Regions from separate parts of the Rhizobium arsenicireducens genome, predicted to be linked through region 2. Evidence: predicted binding sites of a transcription regulator. Region 2 holds the regulator's gene; the other holds the start of a gene.
What was found. Region 2 encodes PhoB, which activates phosphate uptake and scavenging genes when phosphate is short. Its sites were predicted from a motif close to TGTCATNNANCTGTCAT; they were not measured.
Positions count from the first base shown of each region.

Region 1: a site for PhoB is predicted at 6,503-6,519, ahead of ACWPVA_RS12305 (PhoX family protein). Genes of this name have one in related genera too.

Region 1 covers NZ_CAXHYK020000001.1:2,447,711-2,456,836, forward strand. Annotated here, with positions in the region: gene ACWPVA_RS12270 (TlyA family RNA methyltransferase) at 1-367, shown strand, start outside; gene ACWPVA_RS12275 (class I SAM-dependent RNA methyltransferase) at 364-1,617, shown strand; gene ACWPVA_RS12280 (sulfite exporter TauE/SafE family protein) at 1,664-2,470, opposite strand; gene ACWPVA_RS12285 (HIT family protein) at 2,637-2,885, shown strand; gene ACWPVA_RS12290 (hypothetical protein) at 3,017-3,319, opposite strand; gene ACWPVA_RS12295 (crotonase/enoyl-CoA hydratase family protein) at 3,397-4,161, opposite strand; gene ACWPVA_RS12300 (acyl-CoA dehydrogenase) at 4,335-6,113, opposite strand; gene ACWPVA_RS12305 (PhoX family protein) at 6,571-8,496, shown strand; gene ACWPVA_RS12310 (BA14K family protein) at 8,615-9,034, opposite strand.
Region 2 covers NZ_CAXHYK020000001.1:2,833,134-2,842,259, reverse strand. Annotated here, with positions in the region: gene ACWPVA_RS14140 (substrate-binding domain-containing protein) at 1-731, shown strand, start outside; gene pstC (phosphate ABC transporter permease subunit PstC) at 800-2,170, shown strand; gene pstA (phosphate ABC transporter permease PstA) at 2,170-3,459, shown strand; gene pstB (phosphate ABC transporter ATP-binding protein PstB) at 3,474-4,289, shown strand; gene phoU (phosphate signaling complex protein PhoU) at 4,336-5,049, shown strand; gene phoB (phosphate regulon transcriptional regulator PhoB) at 5,081-5,764, shown strand; gene ACWPVA_RS14110 (GcrA family cell cycle regulator) at 5,846-6,382, opposite strand; gene ACWPVA_RS14105 (acetylornithine transaminase) at 6,818-8,020, shown strand; gene argF (ornithine carbamoyltransferase) at 8,036-8,953, shown strand; gene ACWPVA_RS14095 (Hsp33 family molecular chaperone) at 9,106-9,126, shown strand, end outside.

The DNA of each region.
Region 1 (9,126 bases), 390 kb from region 2:
CGAAGGGCTGAACGCCCGCTACCTCGAACCCGAAGACATCGACAACCGGCCGATCGATTTCATCGTCTCCGACGTGTCCTTCATCTCGCTGAAGCTGGCGCTGGCTCCTGCCCTCGACATGGCGGAACCGGGCAGCCACTGCCTGCTGCTGGTCAAACCGCAGTTCGAGGCCGGTCGCGAGGCGATCAGCAAGGCGGGACTGCTGAAGGAGCCTGAAACGGCGCCGGCCGTCGCCGCAGAGCTGGAACGCTGGCTGGTCGAAGAGATGGGCTGGGAAAGCCTTGGGCTCATCCCTTCGCCGATTTCCGGCGGCGACGGAAACGAGGAATTCCTACTCGCCGGGAAGAAGTCCGAGGACAGCGAATGAGCACGGAAACCGTCACCATCGACACGCTCGGCGCCCAGGGCGACGGCATCTTCCATGCCTCGAACGGCCCGGTCTACGTTCCATTCTCACTGCCGGGCGAAACGCTCGCCATCGCGCGGGTGAAGAACCACGGCACGATCATGTCCTATGGTGAGACCTCGCCGGACCGCATCGCGCCCGCCTGCCGGCATTTCGGCCCCGACGGCAAGGGCGGCAGTTGCGGCGGCTGTTCGCTGCAGCACATGGCGAAACCCGCCTACAACGCCTTCAAGCGGTCGCTGGTCGTCGCGGCGCTGAAGTCGAAGGGCATCGACCTGCCCGTTGGCGAACTGATCGAGGCCCATCCCGGCGAGCGCCGGCGCGTGGTGTTCGCCGCGCGGCGCACCGAGAAGGAATTGCTGATCGGCTACAACCAGGCCGAAAGCCACCATATCGTCGCCATCGAGGAATGTCCGATCGCCGCGCCCGGCATTCTGGCCAGCCTCGATGCCCTGAAAAAGATCGGCAACGCGGCCGCGACCACGGCCGAACCATTCCGCATGACGGTGATCGAAACACTTTCCGGCCTCGACGTGGCGATCGACGGCATCAAGACGCTGGCCGATAAGGAACGCCGTGCAATCACGGAGACCGCGCTTTCGATGGGCAGCGTTGCCCGCGTCTCGTTCAATGGCGAGATCGTCATCGAGCAGCGCCGGCCGCTGATCGACATGTCCGGCGTCAACGTCGCACCGCCGCCCGGAGCGTTTGCCCAAGCAACGGTTAACGCGGAAGAGGCCATGGTCCGCCTGACGCTCGCGCATATCGGCAAGGTCAAGCGTGCCGCCGACCTGTTCGCCGGCGTCGGCACGTTTGCGCTGAGACTGGCGCGCATCGCCCAGGTTCACGCGGTCGAGAGCGACGAAAAGGCGATCAAGGCGCTCGACCACGCGGCCCGCAATGCGCAGGGGCTGAAACCTGTCTCCGTCGAGCGGCGTGACCTCTTCCGTCGCCCGCTGATGGTGTCCGAACTGAAGAATTTCGATGCGCTTGTTTTCGACCCGCCGCGGTCCGGCGCCGAGGAGCAATGCAAGGAACTGGCTCGCTCGGCGGTCAAGAAGATCGTTGCAGTGAGCTGCAATCCGCTGACGCTGGCCCGCGACCTGTCGATCCTGCGCAACGGCGGCTATCGCGTCACCTCCGTGACGCCGATCGACCAGTTCCTCTGGACGTCGCATGTCGAAGTGGTGGCAACGCTCGTCAAGGGCTGAGGGGGAATAATCCCCGTGATTGCGACGTGTTCTGTATCCGTCGTTCTCAGGGATGCCGCCAGACTTTCACGGCCGAGATCAGCAGGATTGTGGCGAGCGCCGGCAGAAGGACGCCGTTCGGAACAAGGCCCAGGAGCAAGCCGCCGACAAAGGTTCCGACGATCGACCCTGCCGCCATGACGAGAAGAAAAGCCTTGTTGCGACCCAGCACCGAAAAGCTCTGATCCCGGCTGTAACGCATGAAGCCGACGAGCATTGTCGGCAGGCTGACGGCGAGGGACAGGCTTCCTGCAAGTTTTATATCCGCACCAAACAACAAAACCAGGGTCGGGATGAGCAATTCGCCTCCCGCCACGCCGAGCAGCGCCGCAACAATGCCAATGATGAATCCAGCGAGCACGCCTGCGGCCATTTGCGCCCAGCCCGTCAACACGGCATGTCCAGCCGTTGCGTCATGCCCGAGAACCAGCACGACCGCGATCGCAACAAGCATGCCCGCAATGACCTTGTAGAGTGTCTCGGACTTGAGGCGCAGCGCCCAGCCGGCACCGAGCCAGGCACCGAGCAGGCTGCCGGCAAGCAGGTTGATGACGATTGGCCAATTGTCGGCGATCATGCCGAAAGAGATGGTTCCCGCGCGGAACGGCAGGGCGGTCGCGACCACCACGAGGCTCATCGCCTTGTTGAGAATGACCGCTTCCAGAGCCGCGAAGTTGAAGACACCGATCAGCAGCGGCAGGCGAAACTCCGCGCCTCCAAGGCCGATCAAGCCTCCGAGAATTCCGATGCCGGCTCCCGCGCCGAACGCGGCCGGACGGTTTCTGACGGTCGACATATTGGCAGCATCACTCATGACCGATATATATGCACAGATATTTCGATGTGGATAGAACGCGATGGTGACCAGCAAGCCAGACTGTCGATGGTGTAATTCGCATGGGACATCAGGTGCCGAACCGATAGCGAGGAACCGCTCCCACTTTGTCGTGGTGAAGCCCAATCCGCCCAATCCTTCGGCGATGGTCATTCCGTTCCGGCACGTTGAAACGCCCTTCGGCTTCAGTGCTGAGGAGTGGGCAGACCTCGGAGAGATGCTTGACGAAGCCAAGCGATATCTGGCCGAGTTCCAGCCGGAAGGTTTCACAGTTGGCTGGAACGTTGGCGCGGCCGGTGGCCAGCACATTTTCCATGCGCATCTTCACATTATCTGCCGGTATCAGACCGACCCGTCCGGAGGCCGAGGACTACGCGACTTCGTCCTACGCTGAGCGGACCGTTCTGAGCGTCTCCCAAGTCTTGCCCGATTGACGGCGAAGTGACCGGCCATGCCCGGTTACCCCATCCTAGCAGACCTGATTCGTCATGTTACCGAGATAGATCCCACCGCCGAACCCCGAGATCAGCGCGCATAGAGCGTCCCGCTGCCGACCATGCCGGAGCAGCGGCAGCGGCCGCCGACCCTGCCGGGATTGGCGGGACAGGAATACATCATCGAGCTATCGGAGCTGTCTGGCGGCTGGATGACGCAGAAGAAGCGCTGCGGCCTCACGCCGGGCGCGGGTCGAGGACGGTTCGACTGGCTCTCGACGATCACGTCGTCGCTGTCGGCAAGCGCAACCGCCGCGCCGGAGAGGACCGGCTCGGCCGCTCCCGCCAGAATAGCCACCAGCACCAGGGCTAGGCCCTTCACCCTTTTCCGCATCGTCCGCTCCTTTTCCTGTCAGTCTCGAATAGGAAACCGCGAAAGCATTAAGGAAGCACGAAAGGGCGTAAATGTGATCAGCCACGTCCCTTCGACATGAAGGCTTCAAAGGCGGTGCGCGCCTCGGCGCTCTTCAGCCGCTCGACGAAGTATTTCAGTTCCTCGTCCATGCGCGCGGCAAGTTCGCCGCGATCGCCGCGAATCAGGTCACGCGCAATGCGCATGGCTTCCGGCGGCTTGGCGGCGAGCGAGGCGGCCAGCTTCAGCGTCTCTGCCTCGACGTCGGCCGGGGCCACGACCTTCCAGATCAGACCGGCTTCCCTCGCCTGCTCGGCGGAGAAGCCCTCGCTGGCGGCGAGCATCGCAAAGGCGCGCTGATGGCCCATCATCTTCGGCGCAAGCAGGCTGGAACCGGCTTCGGGCACGAGCGCCAGATCGACGAAGGGCGTCCTGAACAGGCTGCGATCGGAGGCGATCGTCAGGTCGCAATGCATCTGGATCGTCGTGCCGATGCCGATGGCAAGGCCGTCGACGCCGGAGACGACCGGCTTGGACACGCTCCACAGGGCTTTCAGGAAACCGAAGGCGGCCGGCTCGCCGACGGCGCCCGCCATGGCGAAGGCGAGGAAGTCGGCCATGTCGTTGCCGGCCGAGAAACAGCCCTCGGTGCCGAGAAAGGCGACGGCGTGGATGCCCGCGTCATCCTCCGCCTCGAGCAGACCTTCGGTCATGCGCCCATACATGGCTTGCGTGATGGCGTTCTTCTTTTCCGGACGGTTGAAGCGGATCACCAGCACGCCGGGATAGGCTTGCGGCCGTTCGATCAGGATATGGTCGGTCATGGGTATGTTCCCAGTTGGTGTCGCACTCCCGATGAGGGAGGCCGGTTCAAACGAATTCCCCCTCTGGCCTGCCGGCCATCTCCCCCACAAGGGGGGAGAAAATCCGGGGCGAGCTTTCCGCACCCCTCAAACGGCAGCGGCACTTAAGCCTCTCCCCCTTGTGGGGAGGGGTCTCAAGCGAAAAACACACGCGCCGCCGTCAGGCTCGCCTCGCCGTTGACGACGCGGTCCTTGAGGGCCGCGGTCTCGGCGATGAGGTTCTCGGCGGCGAAGCGGCACAGAGCGATGCGGTTGTCGCGGCCGTGGTCCTCGTCGGCGAGCGCACCCTTGGCGAGATAGGTTCCGGTCAGCGCCAGGCCGAACAGACGCTGGTAAGGGGTGGCGCCGGCCAGAGCCGCGGCGGCATTGCCTTCAGCCAGGCGGGCGAGCAGCCATTCCGTGGTGTCCTCGAGATCGGCGAGGCTCGCATCGAGGCGGTCGGCGGTGGTGCCGAAGCCTTCGAGGTTGGAGGCGCGCACTGCCTGGGCGATCTCCTTCAGCTCGGCGATGAAACCGCGCACCTGGGCGCCCTCCGACAGGGGAAGCTTGCGGGTGACGAGGTCGGCGGCCTGGATGCCGTTGGTGCCTTCATAGATCGGGGCGATGCGGGCGTCGCGCAGGTAACGGGCGGCACCCGTCTCCTCGATGAAGCCCATGCCGCCATGCACCTGGATGCCCATGGACGCGACGTCGACGCCGGCATCGGTGGCGAAGGACTTGGCGATCGGGGTCAGAAGCGCGCCGCGCTCGGCCCACCTCTTCGCGTCCGCGCCGACCGTGTGGTGCGACATGTCAATGGCATGGGCGCAGGAATAGCAGATGGCGCGCGAGCCTTGGGTCAGCGCCTTCATGGTGATCAGCGTGCGGGCAACGTCCGGATGCTCGATGATCGGGCTCATGCCGGCCCCGGTCCAGCCGGGCGCCTTGCCCTGGGTGCGTTCCCTGGCATATTCGACCGCCTTCTGGGTGGCGGCTTCGCAGATCGCCACGCCCTGCATGCCGACCGCGAGGCGGGCATTGTTCATCATCGTGAACATGCAGGCGAGGCCCTTGTTCTCCTCGCCGATCAGGTATCCAATGGCGCCCGGTTCATCGCCGAACTTGCCGTCGCCATAGATCATCGTGCAGGTCGGCGAGCCGTGGATGCCGAGCTTGTGCTCGAGCGAATGGCAATGCAGGTCGTTGCGGGCGCCGATCGAGCCGTCGTCGTTCACCAGGAACTTGGGCACGAGGAAGAGCGAGATGCCGCGCGTGCCGGCCGGCGCGTCGGGCAGACGGGCAAGAACCAGGTGGACGATGTTTTCGGTGATCTCGTGCTCGCCCCAGGTGATGAAGATCTTCTGGCCGAAGATGCGGTAGCTGCCGTCGTCGCGGCGCTCGGCGCGCGACTTCATCACGCCGAGGTCGGAGCCGGCATGCGGCTCGGTCAGGTTCATCGACGCGGTCCACTCGCCGGACACCATCTTGTGCAGGAACTTTTCCTTGAGCGCGGCGCTGCCGTGCGTGGCCAGGGCTTCCGAGGCGCCCATGGTGAGCGTCGGGCCGAGCGCGAAGGCCATGGAGCCGGAATTCCACATTTCCAGTGCTGCCACGTTGAGCATGTGCGGCAGGGCCTGCCCGCCGAATTCCTCAGGCGCGACAAGCGCGTTCCAGCCGCCTTCGGCCCAGTGGCGATAAAGGTCGGCCCAGCCGTCCGGCACGAGAACCTTGCCATCGACCATGCGGGCGCCCTGCTTGTCACCGATCTCGGCGAGCGGCGCCACTTCGTCAGAGGCGAAACGGCCGGCTTCCGCCAGGATGGCATCGACGAGGTCGTCGCTCAGATCGCCGAGCCGGCCCTGTTCGAGCGCTTCGGCCATTCCGGCGACATGCTTGAGGGTAAACGCGATTTCGTCGACCGGCGCCTTGTACATGGGCATGCTCCTCCTGCTTGCGACTGGCGGTTTACCGCACGGCCGGCCTCGCGGCAGCGGCGGAAACGTGTCGATTTGGCTAATTGATTTTTACGTAAACGTCAAACCGTTTTGCGCGGAAGAACGCCGCCCGCAGTGTTTGGAGCGCTTCTGCGAAGCTAGGGCGAGCAACAGACTTGGCAATGGCAGATACAATCAAATCCGGACATTTTCGAACCACTGGGCCTTTCGTATGTCCTCGGCCGCGCAGACGCAGAAGGGCAGTTCGTGGACGCCCGGCGGATCGCTCACCGCTGTCATCACGGCCGCATCCGGCCTCCCCCATCGACCGACGCCTTCGTCGTCACCCGCGTGCAGCCAGACTGCTTTGCTGTGTGAATGGCGCAGTTCGTCACAGGACTGTCGTGCAGTCCGTTTAACCGGAGGTTGGAATCTTTCCCCAACCAAGGAGCGAGCCATGAGCGATGTGAACAAGAATGACCTGTCCTGGGACGAATGGGACGAACTGCAAAACCCACCTCCGGCGGAAACCGATTTCGACCGTATCGTTGAAGCAGCCCTTTCACGCCGTGGCTTCCTCGGCGGCGTTCTGGCCTTCGGCTCGGCTGCCGCTGCCCTTGGCACACTCGGCACCGCCGCCAACCTGATGTCCTCGACCTCGGTCCAGGCACAGGAAGCCGCCGCCTCGCGCTTCGCCTTCAAGCCGATCCCGATCGCAACCGACGCCACCGTGCATGTCCCGGAAGGCTATGTCTGGAAGCCGCTGGCCAAATGGGGTCAGCCGCTGTTTTCCAACGTCCCGGATGTCGATGCGGCCAAGGGCGTCAGCCTCGAGAATTCTGACAAGGTCTTCGGTGAAAACACCGACGGCATGGAACTGTTCCTCGTCGGCGACCGTCAGGTGATCGCCGTCAACCACGAATACGTCAATCCCGAGATCAACCTGCCGCACACCGAAAAGGGCGTTCCGGCCAGCGCCGACGACGTCAAGATCCTGCAGAACCTGCAGGGCGTCACGGTCATGGAAGTGGCGGAAGGGGAAAACGGCTGGGACATCGTGCTCGACAGCCCGTTCAACCGCCGCATCCACCACAATACGCCGATGAAGCTGTCCGGTCCGGCCGCCGGCTCCGATCTCGTCAAGACGGAAGCCGACCCGAACGGCACCGACTGTCTCGGGACCTTCAACAACTGCGGCGCAGGCAAGACGCCGTGGGGCACCTATCTCACCTGCGAAGAGAACTTCAACGGCTATTTCGGCACGACCGACGCCACCTTCAAGCTGCCCGACGACTACAAGCGCTACGGCATCGCCGCCGAGACCCGCTATGCCTATGAAAAGTTCGATGAGCGCTTTGACGTCGCGAAGAACCCGAACGAACCGCGCCGTGCCGGCTATGTCGTCGAAATCGATCCGTCAGATGCCTCCTCGACCCCGGTCAAGCGCACCGCGCTCGGCCGCATCAAGCATGAAAACGCCGCTGTCGTGATCGCACGCGACGGTCGCGTGGTCGTCTACATGGGCGACGACGAGCGGGGCGAGTTCCTCTACAAGTTCGTCTCGAGCGGCATCTATGTGCCGGGCGGCGACACGTCCAAGCTGCTCGATGAAGGCACGCTCTTCGTCGCCAAGTTCGCCGAGGACGGCATGGGCGAATGGTTCGCGCTGACGCCCGAATCGACCGGCATGAAGATGGATGAAATCTGCGTCTTCACCCGCCAGGCGGCCTCCAAGGTCGGCGCCACCACCATGGACCGCCCGGAATGGGTCGCGATCAACCCGGTCGCCATCGAAGCCTATTGCGCGCTGACCAACAACAGCCGCCGCGGCGAAGTCAAGGACGGCAAGCTGCGCGCCAATGCCGGCGGCGACCCCATGGCGGTCGATGCGGTCAATCCGCGCGAGAAAAATGAATATGGTCAGATCGTCCGCTGGTATCCGGAGAACGACGACCATGCCGATGCCAAGTTCAAGTGGGACCTGTTCTGCATGGCTGGCAATCCGGACGTGCACAAGGACGACGCCTATGCCGGCTCGTCCAACATCAACTCCGGCAACATGTTCAATTCGCCCGACGGCATGATGTTCAACTCAACCGGCCTGTTATGGATCCAGACCGACGGGGAGGACAGCAATGAGGGCGAGTTCGCCGGCCAGGGCAACAACCAGATGCTCGCCGGCGATCCGGCGACAGGGCGCATCGAGCGCTTCCTCACCGGCCCGAAGGGCTCGGAAGTCACCGGCATGACCTGGTCGGCCGACAAGCGTACGATGTTCGTCGGCATCCAGCACCCCGATGCTCCGTTCCCGGACGGTGAAGGCAAGCTGCCGCGCTCGACGGTCGTCGCTATCAAGCGTGAGGACAACGCACTGATCGGTTGATCCCGGTCGCAGGCATGTCGAAAGGCGCGTCGAGACGGGCGCGCCTTTCGACCCAAAAAAATACGAATACCCGGTCAAGGACCGGGCATTCGTGCATCTCTGAACTAGGCTCTAAGGCTTAGTAGTAAGGCGAATAGCAACGCTTGCGAGGACCGTTATACGGCTGGAACGTGTTGCTACGAGCATCGTAGGACCGATAGCGGTTGGCACACCACTGATAGTGCTTCGGATTGATGCCGCCCGCGCGCGGGGCACTCGGTGCTGAAAGGGCGCCGCCAATGATGGCACCCGCGGCAAAGGCCCCCAGCGGGAACCAGTAGCCATTGTGATAGCGATAGCCCGGGCGATAGCTACGATAACCGCGGTAGCCGCGGTAGTAGTAGGGCGGGCGACGGCGGTATTCGACATTGGTGGCGTCGGTCGGCGCCTTCACGACCGGAGCCGGAAGGGGCATGGCTGCCTGGCTAGGTACGTAGCTCGTCATGACGACTGCGGAGGCCAGCACGACGGCGGCCCAGCGCTTCATCTTGTTTTTCATCTCAGTTCTCCATCCCTGCGTTTTCTCGTGCATGCACTTAGCTGAAATGCGCTTCCGGACCGACCAAGAGGCCGGAAAAATGATGATAGTCG
Region 2 (9,126 bases):
TCACCGAAGCCATGATCGGTTATGACGGTCTTTCCATCGCCGTTTCGCGTGCCAATGCCGCCGACTGGAACCTGACCGAAGAGCAGATCTTCAAGGCGCTGGCCGCCGAACTTCCGGATGGCAAGGGTGGTTTCGTCGCCAATCCGAACAAGACGTGGTCTGACGTTGACGCATCGCTGCCGGCCATCAACATCGTCGCTTTCGGCCCCCCGCCGACCTCCGGTACCCGCGATGCTTTCGTCGAACTCGTCATGCATGACGGTTGCGGCAAGCTCGAGGGCATGGCCGACCTGAAGAAGGCCGACGAAAAGAAGTGGAACGAGGTCTGCTCGCGCATGCGTCAGGACGGTCCGTTCGTTGAAGCTGGCGAAAACGACAACCTCATCGTTCAGCGTCTCGAATCCGATCCGAACTCGCTCGGTATCTTCGGCTATTCGTTCCTCTACGAAAACGCCGACAAGCTCAAGGGTGTACACGTCAATGGCGTCGAACCGACCTTCGACACCATTGCTGATGGTTCGTACCCGGTTGCCCGTCCGCTGTTCTTCTATGTCAAGAACGCCCACCGCGACGTTATCCCGGGCATGAAGGAATTCCTCGAAGAGTACGTTTCTGATGCGGCTCTCGGTGCCGACGGCTACATGGCCGAGCGCGGTCTCACCCCGCTTGCACCGGAACTTCTCAAGGAAGTTCAGAAGGCTGTCATCGAAGGCAAGAAGTTCGGCTCGTAATCGGCCCTCTCTATAAGGCTGCCCGCCATCATGGCGGGCAGCCGTTCCTTGTTTTGATTGGGGGCGTTATGTCGGGCTATCTGTTTGGTATGATGGCACTTGCGGCGGTTGTCGTGGCCTATTTCGCCACGGCGCGGGCAAAGTCGATCTATTCCGGCGCGCAGGTGAAAGTTCACTCGCGACCGATCTACCACGGTCTGAATGCCGCGATCTGGACGGGAATTCCCGCCTTCATCTTCCTCATCCTTTGGCTTCTCGGACAGGACAGCATCATCGACATGCTCGTTCTCGCGTCGGTGCCCGGATCCGAAGCGCTCGAAGGCGCGAGGAAATCCATTCTGATTAGCGAGATTAGGCAGGTTGCCTCCGGCAACCTCTTCAAGGAACCGACGCCCGAGGTTCTTGCGGCCGTCGAGCACATGAAGTCTCTCAGAAACATCGCGAATATCGCCATCATCGCCGTCGTGGCATCCTTTATGGCGATTGGCGCGTTCTTCGGGATGAGGGTGATTTCGCCGCGGTATCGCGCGCGCCACAGTGTCGAGCGTTCGGTCGGTTATTTCATGATGTTCTCGTCGCTGGTCGCCATCATGACGACTGCCGGCATCGTCGGCTCTCTGGTGTTCGAGGCCATGCAATTCTTCGCCAAGGTTCCGGTCACCGAGTTTCTCTTCGGCCTGCGCTGGGAGCCGCAGATTGCCCTGCGTGCCGACCAGGTTGCGGGTGTAGGCGCTTTCGGCGTGATCCCCGTGCTGTTTGGTACATTCGTCATTTCCGGCCTTGCAATGATTGTTGCAACGCCGACCGGCATTCTTTCCGCCATCTATCTCACGGAATATTCGGATCATCGCTTTCGCGCAGTGGTTAAGCCGCTGCTGGAAATCCTCGCGGGTATCCCGACGGTCGTCTACGGCTTCTTCGCCGTCCTGACTGTTGCGCCCCTGGTTCGATCGCTTGGCATAGCCATGGGCCTGGATGCCGCGCCGAACAGCGCGCTGGCTGCCGGCGCCGTCATGGGTGTGATGATCATTCCGTTTATCTCGTCGCTCTCCGACGACGCCCTTGCCGCTGTCCCCCGCGCCATGCGCGACGGATCCTATGCGCTCGGCGCGACCAAGGGCGAGACAATCCGCAAGGTCCTCTTGCCAGCGGCTCTCCCCGGCATCGTTGGTGGCGTGCTTCTGGCTCTCAGCCGGGCGATCGGCGAAACCATGATTGTCGTCATGGCGGCCGGTCTCATTGCCAAGATGACCCTCAATCCGTTCGATTCTGTCACCACGGTTACCGTGCAGATCGTCACTTTGCTGATTGGCGACTCGGAGTTTGACAATCCGAAGACGCTGGCCGCCTTCGCGCTCGGCCTGGTTCTCTTCATCATCACCCTGGGCCTCAACCTGATCGCATTGCAAACTGTTCGCAGATATCGGGAGAAGTACTGATGTCCATTGAAGCTACTTCCGGTTCGCGCGGCATCGACTGGCAGTCGGATGCCATGAAGTCCCTGCGGAAAAGGCGCTATGCCGCCGATCGTCGGCTGCAGATCTATGGTATGGTCGCTATTGCCTTCGCCCTCGGCTTTCTGGCCCTGCTGATCGGTACCCTGACGTTCACCGGCTACAAGGCCTTTACCCAGACCATGGTCTCGATCGAGATCGATCTTTCCTCGCAGGAACTCGACCGCGAAGATCTCATGGGCGCCAACTGGCGCAATCTGGTGCGGGACGCGATGCGCGAACGGATCGGCGAGTTGCCGCGCTCGGATGAGCGCGACTATTTCAACATGTTCACTTCCTCGGCGCCGTTCCTGGTGCGCGATGCGGTAATGGCAAATCCGTCGCTGCTGGAGAAGAAGCACACCTATTTGATCCCCTTGTCAGACCCTCTTGATCAGCTTTCCAAGGGCGAGATCGACCGTAACACGCCGGCCAACCAGCGCCGGGTGAACGATCAGCAGATCGGATGGTATGACCAACTCGTGTCCAGCGGTGTTATTTCCCGGCCGTTCAACTGGGGCCTGTTCTTCAATTCCGACAGTCGGTTTCCAGAGCTGGCTGGCTTGGCCGGCGCGATATCCGGTTCTTTCTGGCTGCTGCTGGTATGTCTCGTAATCAGCCTGCCGGTCGGCATTGCCGCAGCCATCTATCTCGAGGAATTTGCGCCTAAGAACAAGTTCACTGACCTGATTGAGATCAACATCAACAACCTTGCCGCCGTGCCCTCGGTCGTCTTCGGTCTGCTAGGCCTCGCGGTGTTCCTCGGCTGGTTTGGCCTGCCCCGTTCGGCTCCCTTGGTCGGCGGGCTTGTGCTGTCGTTGATGACCCTGCCCACGATCATCATCGTGACCCGTGCCTCGCTAAAATCCGTCCCCTCGTCGATCCGGGAGGCAGCGCTCGGCGTCGGCGCATCCAAACACGAGGCGATCTTCCATCACATCCTGCCATTGTCGATGCCGACGATCATGACCGGCACGATCATCGGCCTTGCCCAGGCGCTCGGCGAAACGGCGCCGCTTTTGTTGATCGGCATGAACGCCTTCATCACAAGCCCACCGGACGGACTGTTCGAAGCCTCGACCGCCCTTCCGACCCAGATCTATATCTGGGCCGACAGTCCGGAACGAGGTTTCGTCGCCCGGACGTCCGCCGCGATTCTCGTTCTCCTGGGCTTTCTGGTGCTCATGAATGGCATCGCAATTTTCCTCCGGCAGCGTTTTGAGCGCCGATGGTAGATGGAGTAAGGCTTATGAACGTGATGTCGGAAGCAGCAGTTGAACAGGCGCTGGATAAGAAGATGACTGACGCTAAATTTAAAATGGTCGGAAAAGACGTTTCAGTTTATTACAGCGAAAAGCGTGCCCTTTTCGACGTGAATTTGGGTATCAGGCTCAACACCGTGACGGCGCTGATCGGTCCCTCCGGTTGTGGCAAGTCGACATTCCTGCGGACGCTCAACCGCATGAATGATACAATCGACGGATGCCGGATGACCGGCAGCATCACACTTGATGATCAGGATATCTACGATCCTTCGATCGACGTGGTCGAGCTGCGTGCCCGTGTCGGCATGGTCTTCCAGAAGCCGAACCCGTTCCCGAAGTCGATCTACGAAAACATTGCCTACGGCCCACGCATTCATGGTCTGGCCCGCAACAAGGCCGACATGGACCAGATCGTCGAGACCAGCCTGCAGAAGGCGGGTCTGTGGAACGAGGTCAAGGACCGCTTGCAGGAGTCCGGCACCGGCCTCTCCGGTGGCCAGCAGCAGCGTCTGTGCATTGCCCGCGCGATTGCCGTCAGCCCGGAAGTGATCCTGATGGACGAACCCTGCTCGGCGCTCGACCCGATCGCGACCGCCAAGGTCGAGGAGTTGATCCACGAACTGCGCGCCAACTTTACCATCGTCATCGTTACCCACTCGATGCAGCAGGCCGCCCGCGTGTCGCAGCGCACCGCAATGTTCCACCTTGGCCTGCTGGTCGAGGAAAACGACACGGACAAGATGTTCACCAATCCGGACGATCAGCGTACCCAGGACTACATCATGGGCCGTTTCGGCTGAGCCGGCGCTTCCTTCCGGGCGGATACCAAATTCAAGGACAACGAACATGTCGCCATCGCATATCTACACGGCCTATGACGAAGAACTGAAATACCTGATGCGCCGCATCACCGAGATGGGCGGCCTTGCCGAACAGATGGTGGCCGACAGCGTGCGTGCGCTGGTCAACTCCGACGCGGCGCTGGCACAGAAGGTCATTTCCGACGACGTGCTGATGGATGCCGCCGAGCTGGAGATCGGCGACAAGGCGATCGTCACCATCGCGCGCCGCCAGCCGGTCGCAGCTGACCTTCGCGAGATCATCGGCGCGCTGCGCATCGCCAACGACCTGGAACGGGTCGGCGACCTCGGCAAGAGCAATGCCAAGCGCGTCATGGCCATTCAGACGACCGGCGTGCCGCGAAAGCTGGCCCGCGGTCTCGAGCACTTGAGCGAACTGGCCCTTATCCAGCTCAAGGAAGTGCTCGACGTCTACAACACCCGGTCGGCAGAAAAGGCGAAATCCATCCGCGACCGGGACGAGGAAATCGACGCCATGTACACCTCGCTGTTCCGCGAGCTGCTGACCTACATGATGGAAGATCCGCGCAACATCACCAGTTGCACCCATCTTCTCTTCTGCGCCAAGAACATCGAGCGCATCGGCGACCATGCGACCAACATCGCCGAGACGATCTATTACATGGCCACGGGTGCCCAGCCCGAAGGCGAGCGCCCGAAGGATGACTTGACCTCTTCCGTCGGCGCCATCACCGAGTAATCCGACCGCATTCGAAAGGTTATCGATACCGATGCTGCCAAAGATCGCTGTCGTCGAGGACGAGGAAGCCCTGAGCGTACTCCTGCGCTATAATCTCGAGGCGGAGGGCTACGAGGTCGAAACGATATTACGGGGTGACGAAGCGGAACTTCGCCTGCAGGAGCGGGTCCCCGACCTCCTGATCCTCGACTGGATGCTGCCGGGCGTATCCGGAATTGAGCTCTGCCGTCGTCTGCGCATGCGTCCTGAAACCGAGCGCCTGCCCATCATCATGCTGACGGCGCGTGGCGAAGAGAGCGAGCGTGTCCGCGGACTTGCGACCGGGGCGGACGACTATGTCGTCAAGCCGTTTTCGACACCGGAACTGATGGCGCGCGTCAGGGCCATGCTGCGGCGCGCCCGTCCGGAAGTCTTGTCCAGCGTGCTCCGTTGCGGCGACATCGAACTCGACCGCGAAACGCATCGCGTCCACCGCAAGAGCCGGGAAGTGCGACTCGGTCCAACAGAATTCCGCTTGCTGGAGTTCCTGATGGCATCGCCCGGCCGCGTCTTCTCGCGTTCGCAATTGCTGGACGGGGTTTGGGGGCACGACATCTATGTCGATGAGCGCACCGTCGACGTACACGTAGGGCGCCTGCGCAAAGCGCTCAATTTTGCCAATTCGCAGGACGTCATTCGTACGGTCCGCGGCGCCGGTTATTCGATGGAAGCCTGACGGCTGGGCCGTTTCTGGCAGTCAAACAAAAAACGGGCCTCTGTGGCCCGTTTTGCGTTTCGATGCGGGGAGAGACAGCGCTCAGCGCGCTGCCGAATTGGCTGCCTTGCGACGCTCGCCAACCGGCTGGTAAGCCATTTTGGCGTGGTAGCTGCAATAGGGCGAGGCGTCGGCGGATTCGCAGCCGCAGAAGTGGAAATCGTCCTTCATCGGGTCACCGATCGGCCATTTGCAGGTGCGCTCGGTGAGTTCAGTCAGTACCAGTTTGCGCGAGATCGGCAGGATGACATTGCCGGCCGGGGAGATTTTGATCTCTTCGACGCCGTCGATCTCGACCTCTTCCTTGAGCATGTTGGCGCCAGCGGCGCGGGTGACCGTGCGGGTCGTGACGCGCGAAGCATAGCTCGGCGTGCGCGGTTCCGATGCCGGGCGCTTTGCGGCCCGCGTCGCCGCGGAATTGCCGCCGGCCTTGGCTCGGCCCGGAAGGTTCAACCGGTGAACCTTGCCGATGACGGCGTTGCGGCTGACGCCGCCTAGTTGTGCTGCGATCTGGCTCGCGCTCAAGCCTTCGGCCCAAAGGCGCTTCAGTTTCTCGACGCGTTCATCCGTCCAGTTCATGCCGTTATCTCTCCGCCGCTCGCGATGCATGATGGCAGAATCGTTCACCCTTGCTTCGGAATGATCCGAAACAAACCCGCCTCGATACTGTCGGTGACTGGTTCCGCCGCATGCAGTTTCTTTATTGACTGTTAACCTAGTGCCGGGCTGACTCCGTGACAAGAGTTGGGCGAATCATCGCGAATTGATTTTGGAGTTTTCCCCAACTTGCTACCCTGGCGCGTCGCGTCCGTGCTTTTGGTCGAGTCTCGATCGTCTTGCCTGCGCGGTCGAAAATTCAGGTGCGGCGCGCTGTTTCGTTGACAGGCAAGGCCGAAATGCTGATAGTGCCCCCGCCGCCGCAAGGCGGCATTTTTGATTTTTTGGGGCCGCGGTCGCCCGCGAAATCAGAAGCATCCGTAGTCCCGTCAAGCCCTCCCGAAGGAGTGTTTTATCATGGTCGAAGCCTCGCCCCTCTATCAGACCTATATGCGCGCGCCCTTGCGGTTCGAGCGAGGAGAGGGTGTTTGGCTCCTGACCGAGGGTGGCGAACGCTATCTCGACTTCGCAGCTGGCGTCGCGGTCAATTCGCTCGGCCATGCCCATCCGCATCTGATCGAGGCACTGACGACGCAGGCCGGCAAGGTCTGGCACCTGTCAAACCTCTATGACGTTCCTGGCCAGGAGACGCTCGGTCGCCGCCTGACCGAGGCGACGTTTGCCGATCGGGTCTTCTTCACCAATTCGGGCGCCGAGGCGCTCGAATGTGCGATCAAGACGGCGCGCCGCTATCAGTTCGTCAAGGGCCATCCCGAGCGCTTCCATATCATCACCTTCGAAGGCGCCTTCCATGGCCGGACGATCGCCACCATTGCGGCCGGCGGCCAGGAGAAATACCTGGAGGGCTTCGGCCCGAAGGCGCCCGGCTTCGACCAGGTCCCGTTCGGCGACCTGGATGCGGTCAAGGCGGCGATCACCGAGGAAACGGCCGCGATCCTGATCGAGCCGGTGCAGGGCGAGGGCGGCTTGCGCGCCGCTTCCAATGAATTCCTGCGGGCGCTGCGCCAGATCTGTGACGACAACGGCCTGTTGCTTGTCCTTGACGAGGTCCAGTGCGGCGTCGGCCGTACCGGCAAGTTGTTCGCTTACGAATGGGCAGGCATCACGCCGGACATCATGGCCGTCGCCAAGGGCATCGGCGGTGGTTTCCCGCTCGGCGCCTGCCTTGCGACGGAAGAAGCGGCCAGTGGCATGAAGGCGGGTACCCATGGCTCGACCTATGGCGGCAATCCGCTCGCCATGGCTGTTGGCAATGCCGTGCTCGACGTCGTGCTGGCCGATGGCTTCCTTGACCATGTACGCGACGTTGCGCTGATCTTCCGCCAGGGTCTCGCCTCGCTCAAGGATCGTTATCCCGACATCATCGAGGAAATCCGGGGTGAGGGCTTGATGCTCGGCATCAAGGCCAAGGTGGCGAACACCGACCTGCTGATGGCAATGCGCGAGGAACATGTTCTCGGCGTTCCCGCGGGCGACAATGTCATTCGCCTTCTGCCTCCGCTCATCGTCACCGTCGACGAGGCGCGGGAGGGGCTGAAGCGTATCGAACAGGCGGCCGAGCATTTGCATAGCAAGCTCGCATCGGCGTCATCGAACTAGGGCAGGTAAGCAAGAATGGCATCTCCGAAGCATTTTCTCGATCTCTCCGCCATGACGGCACCCGACCTCCGGCTGATCCTGGAGGACGCGAAAACCCGCAAGCAGGCGACCAAGGCCGGCGCGGCAGAAAAGCCGCTTGCCGGCAAGATGCTGGCGATGATCTTCGAAAAGCCGTCGACCCGCACCCGCGTCTCCTTCGATGTGGGCATGCGCCAGCTCGGCGGCGAGACGCTGTTTCTGTCTGGCACCGAAATGCAGCTCGGCCGCGCCGAAACAATCGGCGACACGGCCAAGGTCCTGTCGCGCTATGTCGACGCGATCATGATCCGCACCACCGATCATTCGCGCCTGCTGGAAATGGCCGAGCACGCCACGGTGCCGGTGATCAATGCGCTGACCGACAGCACCCACCCTTGCCAGATCATGGCCGACGTGATGACCTTTGAGGAACATCGCGGCCCGATCAAAGGCAAGACCGTTGCCTGGACCGGCGACGGCAACAATGTCCTGCATTCACTGGTCGAGGGCTCGGCCCGTTTCGGCTACCGGATGAACATGGCCGTGCCGCTTGGTTCCGAGCCGGACGACAAGATCCTCAACTGGGCGCGCAACAATGGCGGCGAGATCATGCTGTGCCATGACGCGGAGCGCGCCGTTGCCGGTGCGGATGCCGTGGTCACCGATACTTGGATCTCGATGAACCAGGAACACAAGGCGCGCGGCCACAATGTCTTTCAGCCGTTCCAGGTCAATGCGGCGCTGATGAAGCAGGCGGCCCCGGACGCGCTGTTCATGCACTGCCTGCCCGCCCACCGCGGCGAGGAGGTGACCGACGAGGTGATCGACGGCCCTCAGTCGGTCGTGTTCGACGAGGCGGAAAACCGTCTGCATGCCCAGAAGTCCATCCTGGCGTGGTGCCTCGGCGCTATCTGATCAACGCCGGCGCAAAAAGGGGGACGGATTGCGCGGCGAGGCCTGTCCTCTTGCCACGCTTGATCTTTTTCCGTCCGGTTCCCATGTGTGCCGTTGAAAAAGAGGCCTTGCGCCTCGCTATGTTCGAGCGCCAAGGCGCCAGGAGTGAAATGATGACGAACAGGCCTGCCGAG